Regions from separate parts of the Bacillus sp. 1NLA3E genome, predicted to be linked through region 2. Evidence: riboswitches for the same ligand, from Rfam matches in the RefSeq annotation. Region 2 holds a riboswitch; the other holds the start of a gene.
The links. Region 2 has a riboswitch for cyclic di-AMP ahead of B1NLA3E_RS10190 (hypothetical protein). Riboswitches for the same ligand answer to the same signal wherever they lie in the genome.

Region 1 (7,997 bases), 1.2 Mb from region 2:
AACTTTGTCATCATATCCCCCCAATTTCCTTGCTATTGTTTCTATCATATGAACAAAAAGTCAAAAGTGACCCATAAAAAAAGGAGTGACCAATTTAATGGCCACCCCTTCTACTATTCCTTTTATTTCGATTGCATCATTTTTGTTCGATAATCTGTTTCATAGTACTGTAACTCTTCTCTTACTCTTTGGAACTCACCCTCAAGACTTGCAAGAAGGCGAACTAAATTTTCTGGAGCCTCTTGGCGTAGCTTAATCGAATTTTTACCCGTGTATGCAGAACGGCTATCTTCAAACCAAACATCACTTTTTGGAGAGAAAAACTCTTCAATACACTGATGGTAGATGCGATAAAGTGCCTTTTCAGCTGCTGCTTTAGGAAAAGTTTCCGTTTGTAAAATAACTTTACAAGCATCTAAACTTTCTTCACTATAAACAAGTAACTTCCGAATGTTACCTAGAAGAAGCTTATAATATTCACGGTTACCTGGTTTTTCTTCCAATAAACTAGAAAGAGTGTTTTCATTTAAATACTCCTCAAGTCCAACGATTGCTTTTGCTAAAAAATGCTTAATATCTTCTACTTGAGCTTTAACAATTGTATTTCCCATGTATATCCCCCTTATTAGTTTTTATTTTTATTGAGGTTGAACGATAAACTCCAAGGGAGATTTTAGTTCATATCCCTGTTTTTCTTCGATTGATTGAAAAATTTCTGGCAATTTCGCAAAATCAATATCCTGAAAGTAGGATGCAAACTCAACCCTATTATTTATGTATACTCGTTTCCGGTGGCGAAAGCCAGGATTTTTTATAATACAGGCAAGTGCAACAATATCTTTAAAACTTATTTCCTTTGAACCTACATGAAAAATTGGGTCTTTACTATATGGTGTGAATTCACTGATCTGTTCATCAAAGAATCGGACATATAAGACATGTAAGGTTTTTTCTTCACCATTTTCAATATAGACAACTTCACTACGGTTAAAAAAATCCTCCGAAGTATTAGGCTTTTCTTTTTCCAATTCATAGCCTTTGCATTTTTTTAAAAGCAAAATTGCTCCCTCCTCTAAACATCACACATCAGAAAATAGTAAAAAATATCATTATTGAAATAACAATTTTATTTTAACATATCCTATAATAAAATGTGACAGAAAAGTTACGAATCAATGGCTTCTTGGAAATTCCCAAAAAATAAATCAGCCTCTTCCTGAATAAATTCATCCTCTACCCGGTCAGGAAGCGGTGGTAATTCATCAAGACTCCTCAAACCAAAATAATCGAGAAATTCTTTTGTTGTTCCATATAAAAAAGCTCGCCCTGGCCCTTCCGCTCTACCAATTTCTTTTATCAGTGCTTTTGCAGCTAAGGTATGCAGTGGACGCTCTGTTTTTACTCCACGAATCTCCTCAATTTCAATCCTAGTTATTGGTTGTTTATATGCAATAATGGCCAAGGTTTCAAGCGCAGCTTGCGATAAATGGCTCGTCCCTGGTGATTCAACAAGCTTTTTTAAATACTGAGAATTTTCCTTCTTCGTTGCTAACTGAAACGTACCTGCAAGCTGAACGATTGAAATGCCTCTGTTTGAATCATTATCGTATTCTTGCTTCATTTCCTCAACCAAATTCAATGCCATTTGTTCAGTAACTTCTAACACTTCCGCTACCTGTTTAATGGTCAGTCCTTCGTCTCCTGCTGCAAACATTAGACTTTCAACGATTCCTTTTAATTGAATCATATCCAATCAGTCACTCCTTCCCTACCGAGACAAAGATATCTGCAAAATTTTGTTCTTGCTCTACAAAAATTTCCTTTTGCTTCATTAATTCCAATATAGCCAAAAAAGTCACAACTATATGACCTCGATCGAGGTATGGGAACAAATCATAAAAACTTCTCCGACCTTTTAAGTGTTTAAGTTCCGCTAAAATCTCGGTCATCCTTGTTTGGATTGGAATTTCTTGTTTTGTAATTTTTGTTGCTAAAGGCTTCTGTAGTTTTTTCCTTCTAAGCAGTTTTTGAAAAGCTCCAAGCATATCATACAATGAAACATCTAGATCTTTTATATCCGGCTTCCCTTTATTGATGTAATCAGAAAGATCACTTGGGGCCTTTGTATAAATAAGGCTACGCTCTTCTTCTAAAGATTTTAAATCCTGAGCTGCTTCTTTATATTTTCGATACTCAATTAGTCTCTCGACTAATTCCTCACGCGGGTCTTCTTCCAAATCGATATCAAAGTTTTCATCTAACATTTCTTCCTCATGCTTTGGCAAAAGCATTTTGCTTTTAATTGCCAATAAGGTCGCAGCCATTACTAAAAACTCACTGGCCAGATCTAACTGTAGTTCTTTCATCGCATGGATATACAAAAGGTATTGTTCCGTAATTTCTGAAACAGGGATATCATAAATATCTATTTCAAGACTATTAATTAGATGAAGTAGTAGATCAAGTGGTCCTTCAAAAGCGTCTATCTTAACATTATATTGCATTGTTCTCACCAAAATTTCTTAAGTCTATATCAAAAATGACTATATTTAGTATAGAGGATTAAGATAAGTTATCCAATAGAAATTTAGACCTGTTGAATTTTGTTAACAAAAATGGTGACAAACGCCCAAACGTCTTAGATATCCCCCACATATGATGACAATGTAATAAGTAAAACTCAGCTTAGAGGAGGAATGATTCATGTCCGGTGGATTTGGTTACGGTGGAGGATTTGCGTTAATTGTTGTCCTATTTATTTTATTAATCATTGTCGGGGCTGCTTGGTTATAAAAAAAAGAAGCGCCCATGACACAATATTATGATTTCCAATGATTCATCTAATATTAAAAAAGCCCAGCAATTAGCTGGGCTTTCTTATGAATATTCATATGAACATCGTTTATGTTACATTTAATTTAGTGAACGAAGGAGGTATGATATGTATCCAGACGCCTACATTCAATTTTTAGTTCATTTTCACGGGGACCGTGATTATTTTGAATGTCATGAAATATTAGAAGAATACTGGAAAGAAACCATCAAAGGGGATAAACAATCAATTTGGGTAGGTTTAATAATGCTTGCCGTCTCCAATTATCATTTTAGAAGGAACAACAACAGTGGCGCTCAACGAACCTTGCAAAAAGCTATATCCATTTTCGAGAACAAAAAAAAGGAAGGTTGCACTCTTGGAATTGATATGGATGAATTATTAATTTTTTTACCAAATAGAGTCATACATATACACTCTGGTTTACCATACACAAGCTTTAACATCCCATTAATAGATCAAAACTTACTTGCTAAATGTAAAACGATTTGTAAGGAGAAAGGGCATGCCTGGGGTATGGAAAGTAATCTAGAAGAGGACAATTTGATACATCGTCATTTATTACGTGACAGAAGTGAAGTTATCCAAGAACGGGAAATTGCAAAAAAAGAAAAAGCACATAAAAAAGGCGAGGAATAATCATTCCCCGCCTTTTGCGCCTTCGCAATTTATACACTTCTCAATAAAAGAAGATGTATATTCATTTGGTATTAATCCTTTTTCTGGGTACATTTCTTTTAAAGCCGCTACCATTTTTTTACCGATTCCATGATGGCGATGGGAAGGATTGACAGAGATATGCTGAATTCTCAAACAACTCTCTTCAATAATAACACCTATTAAACCGATGATATCTTCCTCTTTCCATAAGAAGAGCTGCCAATGCTCATCCGTCTCATACTGTTTCATGGTTTGTTGTAACTTTTTCAAATCTTTTTCAGCTGGCATAAATGATAATAAACCCATTGCTATTTTCTCAAACGTTTTTTTATAGCGAATCAACATAAAGTATCCCTCATTAATTAAATAACATGTCCAGACAATAAATTTTGATCAGCAACCCACGTCATCCATTTTATTTTCTTGACATTATATGTAATCAGTTGTTGTTTGTTGCAAACAAACATCATTGTTCTCATCATACAAAATTCGTTCGTTTTCTTCAACAAAAAATCTAATAAAACCTATTCTACACTAAACTCCACATTTATGCCATTGACCGGCAAAAATTCTTTATCACATGTAAAACCCATGCAAAGGGTAATTAACTGGCATGGGTTTATGATGTAACGATTCCATTCTTTTTTGGCTCTGATAAACTAGAATGTTGATTTCCGCTCCAGACGCTTCGCTTTCCGGCGGGGCGGGCGGTGAGCCTTCTCGGCGCTTAAGCGCCTGCGGGGTCTCACCTGTCCCGCTGCTCCCGCAGGAGTCTTCGCGCCTTCCACTCCAATCAACATTGAGCTTTAACACAGCCTTATTTTTAAAAACTATTTTCTAAAATGATAGGGAACGGTTGATACAACGACATTTCTCTTATATAACAAGAAAGTTCGAATCAGGATACTAGATTGATTATGAAGAATGTTGTGCCAGCTCTTTTTTGGAATAAATTGTGGAATTAATACTGTCACCCAGTAATTAGACTCCCTTGCCTTATGCTCTACCGTATCAATGAACTTTGTCAATGGATGAATAATACTCCGATAATGAGAATGCAACGTCACTAACCTAACATCAGGTTGCCAATTTTTCCATTTTTGTTCAAACAACTTTTCATCTTCTCTGTCAAAGGAAACATATACTGCGATGACTTGGTCCGTTAAAGTTTTAGCATAATTAATCGAGTTCTCAACCACTTGGGTAATTCCAGCTACCGGAACAATAATGATATTTCCATTAATCGGAACGGCGGCTTCTCCTGCTTTAAGCCGCAATTGCTCACCAACTGAATCATAATGTTTAGATATCCGATGGAATCCATAAACAATAACCGGTAAAAAGATTAGCACTGACCAAACCTGACCGAATTTTGTGATAAAGAATATCATCATAACGGTGAAACTAATTAAGGCTCCAACCAAATTGATAATAAATTTATAAACCCACCCTTTTGGTTTTTCACGAAACCACTTTATAATCATTCCTGTTTGCGACAACGTAAAGGGAATAAAAACCCCCACTGCATAAAGTGGGATAAGCTGATCTGTTTGTCCTTTAAAAGCAATAATTAAAACAATTGAACCAATTGCTAACGTCAAGATTCCATTTGAATAACCTAAACGGTCTCCTCGGATTGTAAACATTCTCGGAATATATTTATCCTTAGCTAAATTATAGGCAAGTAAAGGGAAGGCTGAGTAACCAGTATTTGCTGCTAAAACAAGAATAAGCGCAGTTGAACCCTGGACAAAATAATACATTCCGTTTCTTCCAAATATTTGCGCAGCTATTTGAGATACGACCGTTTCTTTACCAGATGGTGAAATCCCATAGTAAAAGGCTAAATACGTAATTCCTGTGAATAAAACTGCAAGCAGAGATCCCATTAATATTAACGTTTTCGCAGCATTATTAGGTGCAGGATCTTTAAAGTTAGGAATAGCATTAGAAATGGCTTCTACACCAGTTAAGGCAGAACAACCTGAGGCAAAAGCTCTTAATAATAAAAATAAGGTAATCCCTGCAACAGGTGTCCCAATTTCCGGGTGTAGTTCCGGAGACACATCTCCAGTTACAATATGGTATATTCCCAAACCAATCATAAATACCATAGCAAACACAAACAGGTAAACTGGATAAGCTAAAACTGTGGCAGATTCCGTGACTCCTCTAAGATTTAAAATCGTAATTAAGATAACCAAAATAATTGCAATTAAAACCGTATGTTCGTGTAACCGAGGAAAAGCAGATGTAATCGCATCTGTTCCAGCTGAAACACTAACTGCAACGGTTAAGATGTAATCAACCAATAGAGACCCGCCCGCTACAAGCCCTGCGTTAACCCCAATATTTTCCTTAGAAACGACATATGCTCCTCCACCATGTGGATAGGAAAAAATTATTTGCCGGTACGATAATATAAGTGCAGTTAATAGGAATAATACGCCTACTGCAATAGGCAAGGAGTACCAAAATGCCAGTGTACTCACCGTGACCAACACGAGTAAGATTTGCTCTGTCCCATATGCAACCGAGGACAATGCATCAGAAGAAAGTATAGCTAAAGCTTTTAGCTTGTTAAGTTTTTGCTCACCAAGCTCGGCCGATTTTAATGGCCGACCGATTAAAAACCTTTTAACCGAAGTAAACATGTTTCCACCACCATCATCTTGTTGAAAGTTAGGTTACCCAAAAAGGTAATAAGTTATCTAAACAAAAAAAGTCCACAGAGCATGAAAAATACCCCTGTGGACATATTAACGATGTCGCATCAGTGTCATCTTCCTCTCCCATAACGCTTACGAGGTTAGCTGTCGGATTCGGACCATAGAATAGCCCTACCTCTTAATATGAAAAGCAAAAGCGTCTCCTTCAACCCATTGAGGGCTTGCCGCTACAGCTAGACATAAAAAAAGGATTCACCCCGAGTGAACAACTTTTTGCTCACAATCTGGTTTCCCCGTTCCTTTTGGATTAAGCGAATTAGAAATATGAAACTGTTGATTATCATACTACCCTATCCTGTAATTTGTAAAGCATGGATTTCCAAAACTTTCTTCTACTCTCCTAAAAATTTTTTTAAGCAAAAGAAAAAAGCTGCAAATAAATCACAGCTTAGATTTCTACTTTTGAGTTTAACGGTAAATCAAGTCTCAAAAGGTCTTCAAAGGTTTCTCTTTTTACCACAAGGGTTGCTTCACCATTTTCAACAAAAACTACTGGAGGACGCGGAATTCGATTGTAGTTATTTGCCATTGAATATCCGTAAGCACCCGTGCATGACACTGCTAATATTTCTTGATCTTCTGCTTTAGGCAAAGGAAGATCCCAGATAAGCATGTCACCTGATTCACAGCATTTCCCAGCAATTGACACAGTTTCTTCTATATTAGCTAATGGACGATTGGCCAATACGGCCTCATATTTTGCTTGATAAAGAGCTGGGCGAATATTATCACTCATTCCTCCATCAACAGCTAAATAATTTCTGACATTTGGGACTTCTTTACGCGAACCAACCTTATAAAGGGTCGTTCCTGCATCCCCTACTAAAGATCTTCCTGGTTCAATCCAAATCTCAGGCATGTTCATTTCTAATTGTTTTGCCTGTATCTTTACCTCAGCAATGATTTCCTCTACATAATGGTGCGGTTGCATCGGTTCATCTTCATTTGTATAACGAATTCCGAAACCGCCGCCCAAATTTAATACTTTTGAACTAAAATTAAACTTGTGTTTCCAATCAGCTAACTTTTCAAAAATTTTCTTTGCCGCTAACAAGAAACCTGTTGTTTCAAAAATTTGGGAACCGATATGACAATGAACCCCAAGCAAGTCCAGCCATTCCGATTTAATTGCGATGGTCACTGCCTTTTCAGCTTGGCCGTTTTGCAAATCGAATCCAAATTTTGAATCTTCCTGTCCAGTTAAAATATAATCATGTGTATGCGCTTCAATTCCAGGTGTTACTCGTAACAAAATTTTTGTTTTAATTTTCTTGTCCGCACAAATTTGGTTTAAAAGCTCCAATTCATAGAAATTATCAACCACAATACAGCCAATTTTCGCTTTAATCGCCATATCTAATTCTTCTCTACTTTTATTATTTCCATGAAAGTGGATTTTCTCTACTGGAAATTCAGCATGAAGTGCCGTATATAATTCTCCTCCTGACACGACATCAAGGGATAATCCTTCTTCATTAGCTAATTGAAGCATTGCAATAGTAGAAAAAGCTTTACTGGCATAAGCAACCTGCGCGGGTACCCCTAGTCGATCAAAGGTTTTTTTAAATCCTCGAGCTCGATCCCGAATTAAGGCCACATCATAAACATATAGTGGTGTCCCAAACTGTTCAGCTAAGTCGATTGTATCTAAACCACCAATTTCTAGGTGCCCCTTGTCATTTACTTTTGTTGTTCCATGAAAATACATTCTTTTCCCCTCCGTTAAAGCACTTCAAATATAATAAAATAGACAGTTTCTACGAGAGATACTGTCT
Region 2 (7,997 bases):
GAAATATGATAATAAGGGCTGTATTAAAGTTCATTGTTGATTTTGCTTACATGTAAAAAAACAACCGCAAGCCTTACATAATGAAGGGCTTGCGGTTGTTTGTTATTGATCATCATTTTATAGTGCGAATTACCTAATAATGGTGCATCTATGTTTGAATAGGTTGTGAATTTCTTCTGTTACACCATTCTCCTTCATTAGTAAAAATAATTATAAACATTTTTTGCTAACAATAAAATGGTGACTAATATAAACAGTGCGCGGACATAGCCACTTCCGCGTTTAATCGCAAATTTCGAGCCACAAATCGCTCCCGCAATCTGCGCAAGACCCATCGGTATACCATAGGCATAATTGATTTGTCCTAAGAACATGAACATCAACAATGCTGCAATATTACTACCAAAGTTTAAAAACTTCGCATTCCCGGCAGCCTCTAAAAAATCAAAGCCAATCATTAAAAAAGTAAAAATTAAGAATGACCCTGTGCCGGGACCGATAAATCCATCATAGAACCCTATAACAAAGATAAGCATGATAAAAATAATAAGATGGCGGTTTGCTAATTTTTTATAGGTTGAAATACTGCCCCAATCTTTCTTGAATATGGTATAAATGGCCACAATTGCAAGCATAACAAGCATCAATGGCTTTAGCACTTCAGGATTCATCAAATGGACGGTCCAAGCACCCATCATCGAGCCAATAAAGACGAGTGGAAATAGCTTATAAACGGACGATAAATTGAGCTTACCTGAACGATAAAACATAATCGTACTGGTAAAGGAGCCGACTGACCCAGCTAATTTATTCGTAGCAACAGCTGATGCTGGCGTCAGACCCGTAAAAAGCAACGCTGGTAAGGTAATGAGCCCACCACCACCAACAACAGAATCAATAAATGCCGCTAAAAAGCCAAAAACAATCAAAATGATTAATAACGATGGATCTAAATCAAAGTGCATCTAATCAGCCTTTCTTTTTGTTAATACTGCAAATATATTTGTGATTACTTAAAAATTATTCTACTATCATATAATAATAGTTTACCAGAGTTAAATTAAAAAGGGCTTTACTCCAAAAGAAGTAAAGCCCATCCCTTATACATGTTTATTTGTAACGAGTGATTCAATGACAAATGCTTTTTCAAATCCCTCTTTTATGGCATTTGTAATGGAACCAGGATTTTCGGCATCACCTAAAACAAATACATTGTCAAAATGGTTTTGATAGGACTCTTCTAAAGGATTGTAGGCCTGTGTTCCCATGGAGAACACAACATGATCTACATCAATTACCCTCTGATTCCCTGATTTTCCATCCTCAACAATGATTGAATTCGGAAGAATTTTTGCTACTCTTTGATCTGTGATAATATCAATATTGGCCTTTTTTAGTCGATTCAATAACAGCTCTCTTGTAGGTGGTGTTACTTTGCTACCAGTCTCGGTAGGTACTTCAATCAAAGTCACTTCATTTCTCTGTTTGGCAAGCTGGCTAGTTACACTGTAACAAACCATTCCACTACCCACTACAACGATTTTTTTGTCTGAAAAATCCTTTCGATCCAATAAAACATCTTCATAATCACATACATTCTCAAGGTTAATACCCTCTAAATCCGGCAAAATTGGTTTTGCACCTGTCGCTAAGAAAACAGCATAAGGATTGATTGCCTTGATAGCCTCAATGGAAGCCTCTGTATTTAGGCGAACATCAATATTTAATCGGTCCATTTCATTGCTATGATATTGAATAATCCAATCCATTTTCTCCTTAGCGATTGGTTGTTTCACTAGGTTCAATTGTCCACCGAGTTTATCATCTTTTTCAAAAATCGTAACATCATACCCTTTTAATGTAAGAATTCTAGCCGCTTCCATTCCACCTGGGCCACCACCAACGACTGCCACATTGCGTTTTTCATCAATCGGTTTGATTTCCTTAAACTCTAGTTCTCGGCCTGCACTTATGTTGACTGAGCACTCAATATGGCCATTACCTAATGCCATTTTGACACAATTTAGGCAGGAAATACATTTCCTTATTTCTTTTTCTCGGCCCTCTAATGTTTTCTTAGCCCATTCAGGATCTGCAATTTGCCCACGCCCAATGGCAACAAAGTCGGCTTTCCCCTCTGCTAAAACGGATTCAGCAAACTCAGGTTCCCTAATTACCCCAACAGTAATCACAGGGATGTTAACTTCTTTTTTAATTTCCTCTGCAAGGTAAACTCTCCAGCCTTGTTCATATATTGAAGACTCTATGACTTTATCCATAGAATCATAGTTTCCGGCACTAATATGAAGTCCGTCTACACCAAGTTTTTCTAAATATCGAGAAATGTTCTTACTTAATTCTAAGTCAATTCCTCCATCAACAAACTCATCTGCACTTAATCGGACCGTAACCGGGTAATCCTCACCACATTTTTCCCTAATGCCAATGATAATTTCCTCTAAAAATCTGATTCTATTTTCAAAGCTTCCACCATATTCATCTGTTCGTAAGTTTGTATACGGGCTTAGGAACTGGTTAATTAAATAACCGTGAGCAGCGTGCACTTCTACACCGTCGACACCAGCGGACTTACATCTAACAGCAGCCCTTACAAATTTATTCACTAATTCCTTCACTTCTGCAGTCAGTAGTTCTCTTGGTTCTTCTCCAATCATTGCACAAGTAACTGGACTCGGGGCTACGATTTGGTTCCCACCATTCAGTAGCGAACTTGCTTGTCTTCCGCCATGATGAATCTAGGACCAGCCAGATTGGTTCCCATTGGAGGCATGACAATTCTGTTCTTCAAGGTTAAACTCCCAATTCTTCCTTTTTCAAATAAATGACGATAATTCATAGCCCGTCCTCCTCGAAAGTTTGTTCAATATTTCACAAATAAACATATAATAAATATTTCCAATATTAATTATAAACGAACAAGCCAGAAATTATTGTGAAATAAAAATGAAATTTATTCAGTCGTCTATTTACGAGGGAGATCGATTGTAGCTATGTCCCCCCCTTGGAAGAAAGTTATTTGGGTATTAGAATGGGTATTTTGCATTTATTTGTTTACTTCTATTATAGAAAAACACTTATTTATTGTTTTTCTTTATCTAAGCGTAATCAAAAAGTTTTTTTAATTAAGGAAGATTTTGTCTAAAAAATCGGGGAGATTTTCACTTCTTAAACAATTATCACAAATTAGTAAAACTGTTTTTTCTTTATCTTTTTCAATATCTTCTTCATTATACCCACAAACATTACAAACATTTTCCATTTTTCATCACTCCTTAATACATTTATATGCTTATTTTCGCCTATATCGACCCTTTTAACTCCTATTAACAATAAAAAAATATATAAAAAGCCCAATGAAATCATTGGACTTTTTATATATTAGGTTGAAGATTAATCTTTTAAATGAAATGGAACTGTCGAAACCACAACGTCTTTTCTCTTCAAAAGTAAAGTGCGAATACGAAATGCTGATTGATTGTGTAAAAGGCGATGCCACCACTTATGGGTAATAAATTCAGGTAATAGGACAGTTATTCTCTTTTGGTTACCGTAACGGTTCTCTGCTCGTTTAATAAAATCAATTAATGGCTTTATCAATGTACGGTACCGTGATACCACAACCACTAATCTAACACCTGGATTCCATATTTCCCATTTGGCCTCCATTTTTTTCGCATCCTCAGGTGAAAAAGCAACATAAAAAGCTACAACATCCGGGGTAAGAGATTTTGCATACGAAATGGTGGATACAACCACCTTATGGATACCAGCCACTGGTACAATTACAACCGTTTCCACATTTGGAACAGGCTCGCTTAAGTCAAATCTTAATTGATCAGCTACATTATCATAGTGTTTGCTAATTTTTGTGATTAACCATAATAATAAAGGTGTTATGATGATTACAATCCAAGCACCTTCTTCAAATTTAGTGATACTAAAAATGATTACAACAAAGAAAGTTACAACTCCACCTATTCCATTGATAATTGCTTTTCTTTGCCATCCTTGTGATTTATCTTTACACCATTTCAAGACAAGACCAATTTGTGCCAGAGTAAAAGATAAGAAAACACCAATAGCATAAAGTGGTATTAAAGCTTCAGTTCTGCCACGAAATACAATTAATAAAACACTTGCTAATATTCCCAGTGTGACTATTCCATAGTTAAAAGCTAAACGTTCTCCTCGATTACTAAACATTCGTGGCATATTTTTATCCTGAGCCATTATCGATGCTAAAATCGGAAATCCATTAAAGCTGGTATTTGCCGCTAATACCAATATCGACATAGTTGCAAGCTGAATAATATAATAAAACGCACCACGCCCAAACGCATCTTCTGCAACCAAAGATAATACCGATTTTGCTCCTGTCGGGTCTGGTTGAATATTATAGACTTGTGAAAGCATAGTTACTCCACCAAATATTACAGCCAACAATACCCCTAATGTTAGCATTGTTAGTTTCGCATTCTTTTGGGAAGGATTCCGAAAGTACGGTACAGCATTAGAGATTGCTTCAACTCCTGTAACCGCTGAACACCCCGAAGAAAATGCTTTTAGCAAAATGAACCAAGTTAAACTTGCTGGTAATTCTGTAGGAATAGAAGGATGGGAAGTTGCCTGACCTGTTCCCGTTAGCCAGTCGAAAAAACCTTTCCCTACTAAGATTAACATGCAAATAATAAACAAATAGGTAGGTAAAGCAAAAACATTACCAGATTCAGATGTTCCTCTAAGATTCATCCAAACCATAAACCAAATAAAAACAAGACCAATAGGGACTACATACGGCAAAGCAGAAGGGTAAGCTGAGGTAATTGCCAGTACCCCTGCTGATATAGAAACTGCTACTGTTAATGTATAGTCAATGAGTAATGAAACACCTGCTAAACGCCCCCAAATCATTCCCAAATTTTCTTTTGCGACCATATAGGCTCCTCCGCCTTGAGGATACGCATCGATAACTTGTCTATAACTGATAATAAGAATTGTAATTAATAAAATGATTGCAATAGCAATAGGTAATGAAAAAGAGAACGCAAATGCACCAACAGTTGCAAGTTCAAGTAGAATCATTTCTGTACCATATGCTACTGAAGAAAGAGCATCTGAAGATAAAATAGGTAATGCCTTCCAAATCGGCATTTTTTCTGCTTCTGCTTCTTCTGATTTTAATGGTCGCCCAAATAATATCCTTTTAAATGTCATTAATTCTTCCCCCTGAATATAGGTTCTTTTTTTATAAATAAAAAAAACCCCAATGAATTAAGTAGAGTATTCATCTGAAATGAGATGAACATTATGTTCTAAATTGATAAGATTAATGAACTTTTTTATATCATTTTCCGATTCACTAATACCAATATGCTCAATCCAAAGGGAATTATTTGTTTTTTGAATACATGTCATTGAACAAGGAAAGTGTTTGCATGATTTTATGATATACCACCCTGCTTTTTTCCCTTTCCAATTTTCTTGATAATTTGTATTATTAGGTAATTTAATTCGTTTTTCCCAAAGTCCTTTTTCCTGTTCCTCTCGAATGACTTGATAAACATCAGCAATTTGATCTACTTGATTTACAAGGTTTTTCCATTGACCACAATTAATATAGTTAATTAAATCGTTCTTATTATCACTAAACCAGTAACCGTTTATATATCTGAAACCATTTTGTATATTCCAGACAGCACCAAACATCCTATAACGCATTGTAAATATATCCAGTTGCTTATTCACTATCCCAAAATAAGTTTGAACAGCGTTATTTTTTAAAAAAACTTTTTCCTTTAAAGCCCTAAGAGATTGGTTCAATTTTTAATCCCCCCTATTCCTTACATAATCAGTATTTCCAGAAATTAAAAAAACATGAAAATCTGTATTCTTAAGTTAGAATAATCATTAAAATCTTTATTACTGCAGTAATGAAACCAACATTTCAAAATGTATCACTTATCATAGGCTTTTTTATATTCAAAGAGTTCATTTTTTAGCTTCCTTTTTCTCCCTTTTATTTTTTGCAAACAAAAAAAGACCTCAAAATCATGAGAAGGCTTTTCTTGTAAAAAGAGCACAAAAAAAGCACCTTTCATCAGGTGGTCTTTTGACCTCCTTCGCTTTAGCCGACGAAGTTAGCTGACGGGTAGGATGGCGAAAGAGTTTCACATCCCTTCTACAAATTTGTAGAATTAACCCCAAAAAAATGGTTCCTCCGTTCCCTTTCGGGATTAGACTGTATAAGATTATTTGCTATGAGGATGATATTACTCCCAAGGGTAATAAATGTAAAAGTCCAAAATAGCTCAAAAACAACTTAATTTGGCTATAATCACGGTAAAAAACGCTTTCATTTAAATAATGCTAATTAAATCTCATTATTTTGCTGTTTTTCTTAAATTTTTAATTTGTTTTAAAAATAAATCAGAAGATTTCTCTTTGACTTGAAATGAACAGAGTTAATAAAAGGCTAACATCCTATAATTAGTAAAACCATCTCATCCCCAAATGAATAATGGAGCAGTACAAAAGTTTTCGTGTATTTATTAAAATGCAGCTTACCAGCCATCAACTGCATTCTATCATGTCAAAACTTAATATACTTATTTTTCATTTTAAATTATCAGTAATTAATGATAATATCAGTAATACTCCCATCACAGACCCCGCCAAAATGGCTATTCTTAGACCTTTCTTATTAATTGATGAGGTTTTTTTGCTTCTTGAAAGGGGTGAACGAAAATATAGAATAGCACCTAAACCAATAATAACTGCCTCCAGAATTAAACTAGCAATGGGCCATTTCCAAAGACCAAATCCTAATAAAGGAAGATTTCCAAAATCCCCTGGAAAATGGGCATTTCCGGCCGGTGTAGGATTAAATCCAGAATCCAATGACTCAATACAGTCGCGGCGATTACAATCCCTCTCATCTTCCCCCACGTTCTCCACGCCAGCCACCCCGCAATCATTACAATAAGCAACGCTAATACTAAAGAGTGGGTGTAATTAGCATGAATGAGTATTACCTTTCCTTCTCCATTTCCTATTGGTTCTATCGTTTCCACTCCAGCCACAAACAAAGGGACAGTATGAATTAATGTTTGTGAACTGTACTAAATCGCAAATGTAACTGCCCTCCCTATCAGCATGCTAAGGAATGCCCGGAGATAGCCTTCAATCGTTGTCCGGATTCCCCGAACAGTAAACTTAGGTGCTCGCTGGCAATAAAAAATATATTAAGAATTAATTAGGCTGGTCTTATCCGTTCCGTATACTTTTTGCCATTGCTCTTTAAAGACTAAAACATCATCAAGAGTAGATGGGAATGCGATAAATTTCTCGATTAAATCTGGTCCAACCGTTACTGTATGTGCTCCAGAAAGACATACATCATGTACTTGTTGAACATTTTTAAAACTGGCGGCTAATATTTCAGTTGGTAACTGATAGGCCGAAAATAATTCTGCGATTTCCGTAACCACCTTAACACCGTTTTCAGTTAAATTATCTATTCGGTTCACATATGGTGATACATATTTTGCACCTGCCAGTGACGCGATCAGTGCTTGAAATGAAGTATATATCGTTGTTCCCAGTGTGGGAATATTGTCTTTTGCAAGTAATTTTATGGCTTTAATGCCTTCTTTGGTTACTGGAATCTTAACAACTACCTTGCCTAATAACTGGTGGTTAATAAATTTGGCCTCATCAACCATTTCTTCTGTGGTATCACCCACAACTTGGACAAATAATTCCTTTCCCCCGCCAATTACTTCTCTAATTTCTTTTAGTAGCCCTAAGTAAGGACGATTTTCTTTGGCAATAATAGACGGATTAGTTGTAACACCAGCAATAGGATAATAATCATTTAGGTAGGCAATTTGTTTTACATCTGCTGAATCAATATAAAGTCTCATCTGTTTTTTCCTCCCATTAATAGAAGCTTAACCATAAATAGATTAAGTCTTTTG

Region 1: linked by a shared signal. The riboswitch ahead of B1NLA3E_RS15700 (APC family permease) and the one ahead of B1NLA3E_RS10190 (hypothetical protein) in region 2 are both predicted to bind cyclic di-AMP.

Annotation. Positions count from the first base shown of each region.
Region 1 covers NC_021171.1:3,281,709-3,289,705, forward strand. The annotation lists gene B1NLA3E_RS15665 (superoxide dismutase) at 1-11, opposite strand, end outside; gene B1NLA3E_RS15670 (YpuI family protein) at 123-611, opposite strand; gene B1NLA3E_RS15675 (hypothetical protein) at 639-1,058, opposite strand; gene scpB (SMC-Scp complex subunit ScpB) at 1,166-1,753, opposite strand; gene B1NLA3E_RS15685 (segregation/condensation protein A) at 1,758-2,504, opposite strand; gene B1NLA3E_RS24190 (YjcZ family sporulation protein) at 2,704-2,793, shown strand; gene B1NLA3E_RS15690 (DUF309 domain-containing protein) at 2,942-3,472, shown strand; gene B1NLA3E_RS15695 (GNAT family N-acetyltransferase) at 3,473-3,838, opposite strand; gene B1NLA3E_RS15700 (APC family permease) at 4,324-6,147, opposite strand; cyclic di-AMP (ydaO/yuaA leader) riboswitch at 6,276-6,486, opposite strand; gene lysA (diaminopimelate decarboxylase) at 6,611-7,930, opposite strand.
Region 2 covers NC_021171.1:2,120,956-2,128,952, reverse strand. The annotation lists gene B1NLA3E_RS10205 (TSUP family transporter) at 198-965, opposite strand; gene B1NLA3E_RS10200 (oxidoreductase) at 1,101-2,705, opposite strand; gene B1NLA3E_RS25615 (hypothetical protein) at 2,720-2,857, opposite strand; gene B1NLA3E_RS25270 (hypothetical protein) at 3,140-3,280, opposite strand; gene B1NLA3E_RS10195 (APC family permease) at 3,412-5,235, opposite strand; gene B1NLA3E_RS10190 (hypothetical protein) at 5,293-5,841, opposite strand; cyclic di-AMP (ydaO/yuaA leader) riboswitch at 6,133-6,271, opposite strand; gene B1NLA3E_RS25890 (hypothetical protein) at 6,843-6,995, opposite strand; gene B1NLA3E_RS10180 (transaldolase family protein) at 7,263-7,943, opposite strand.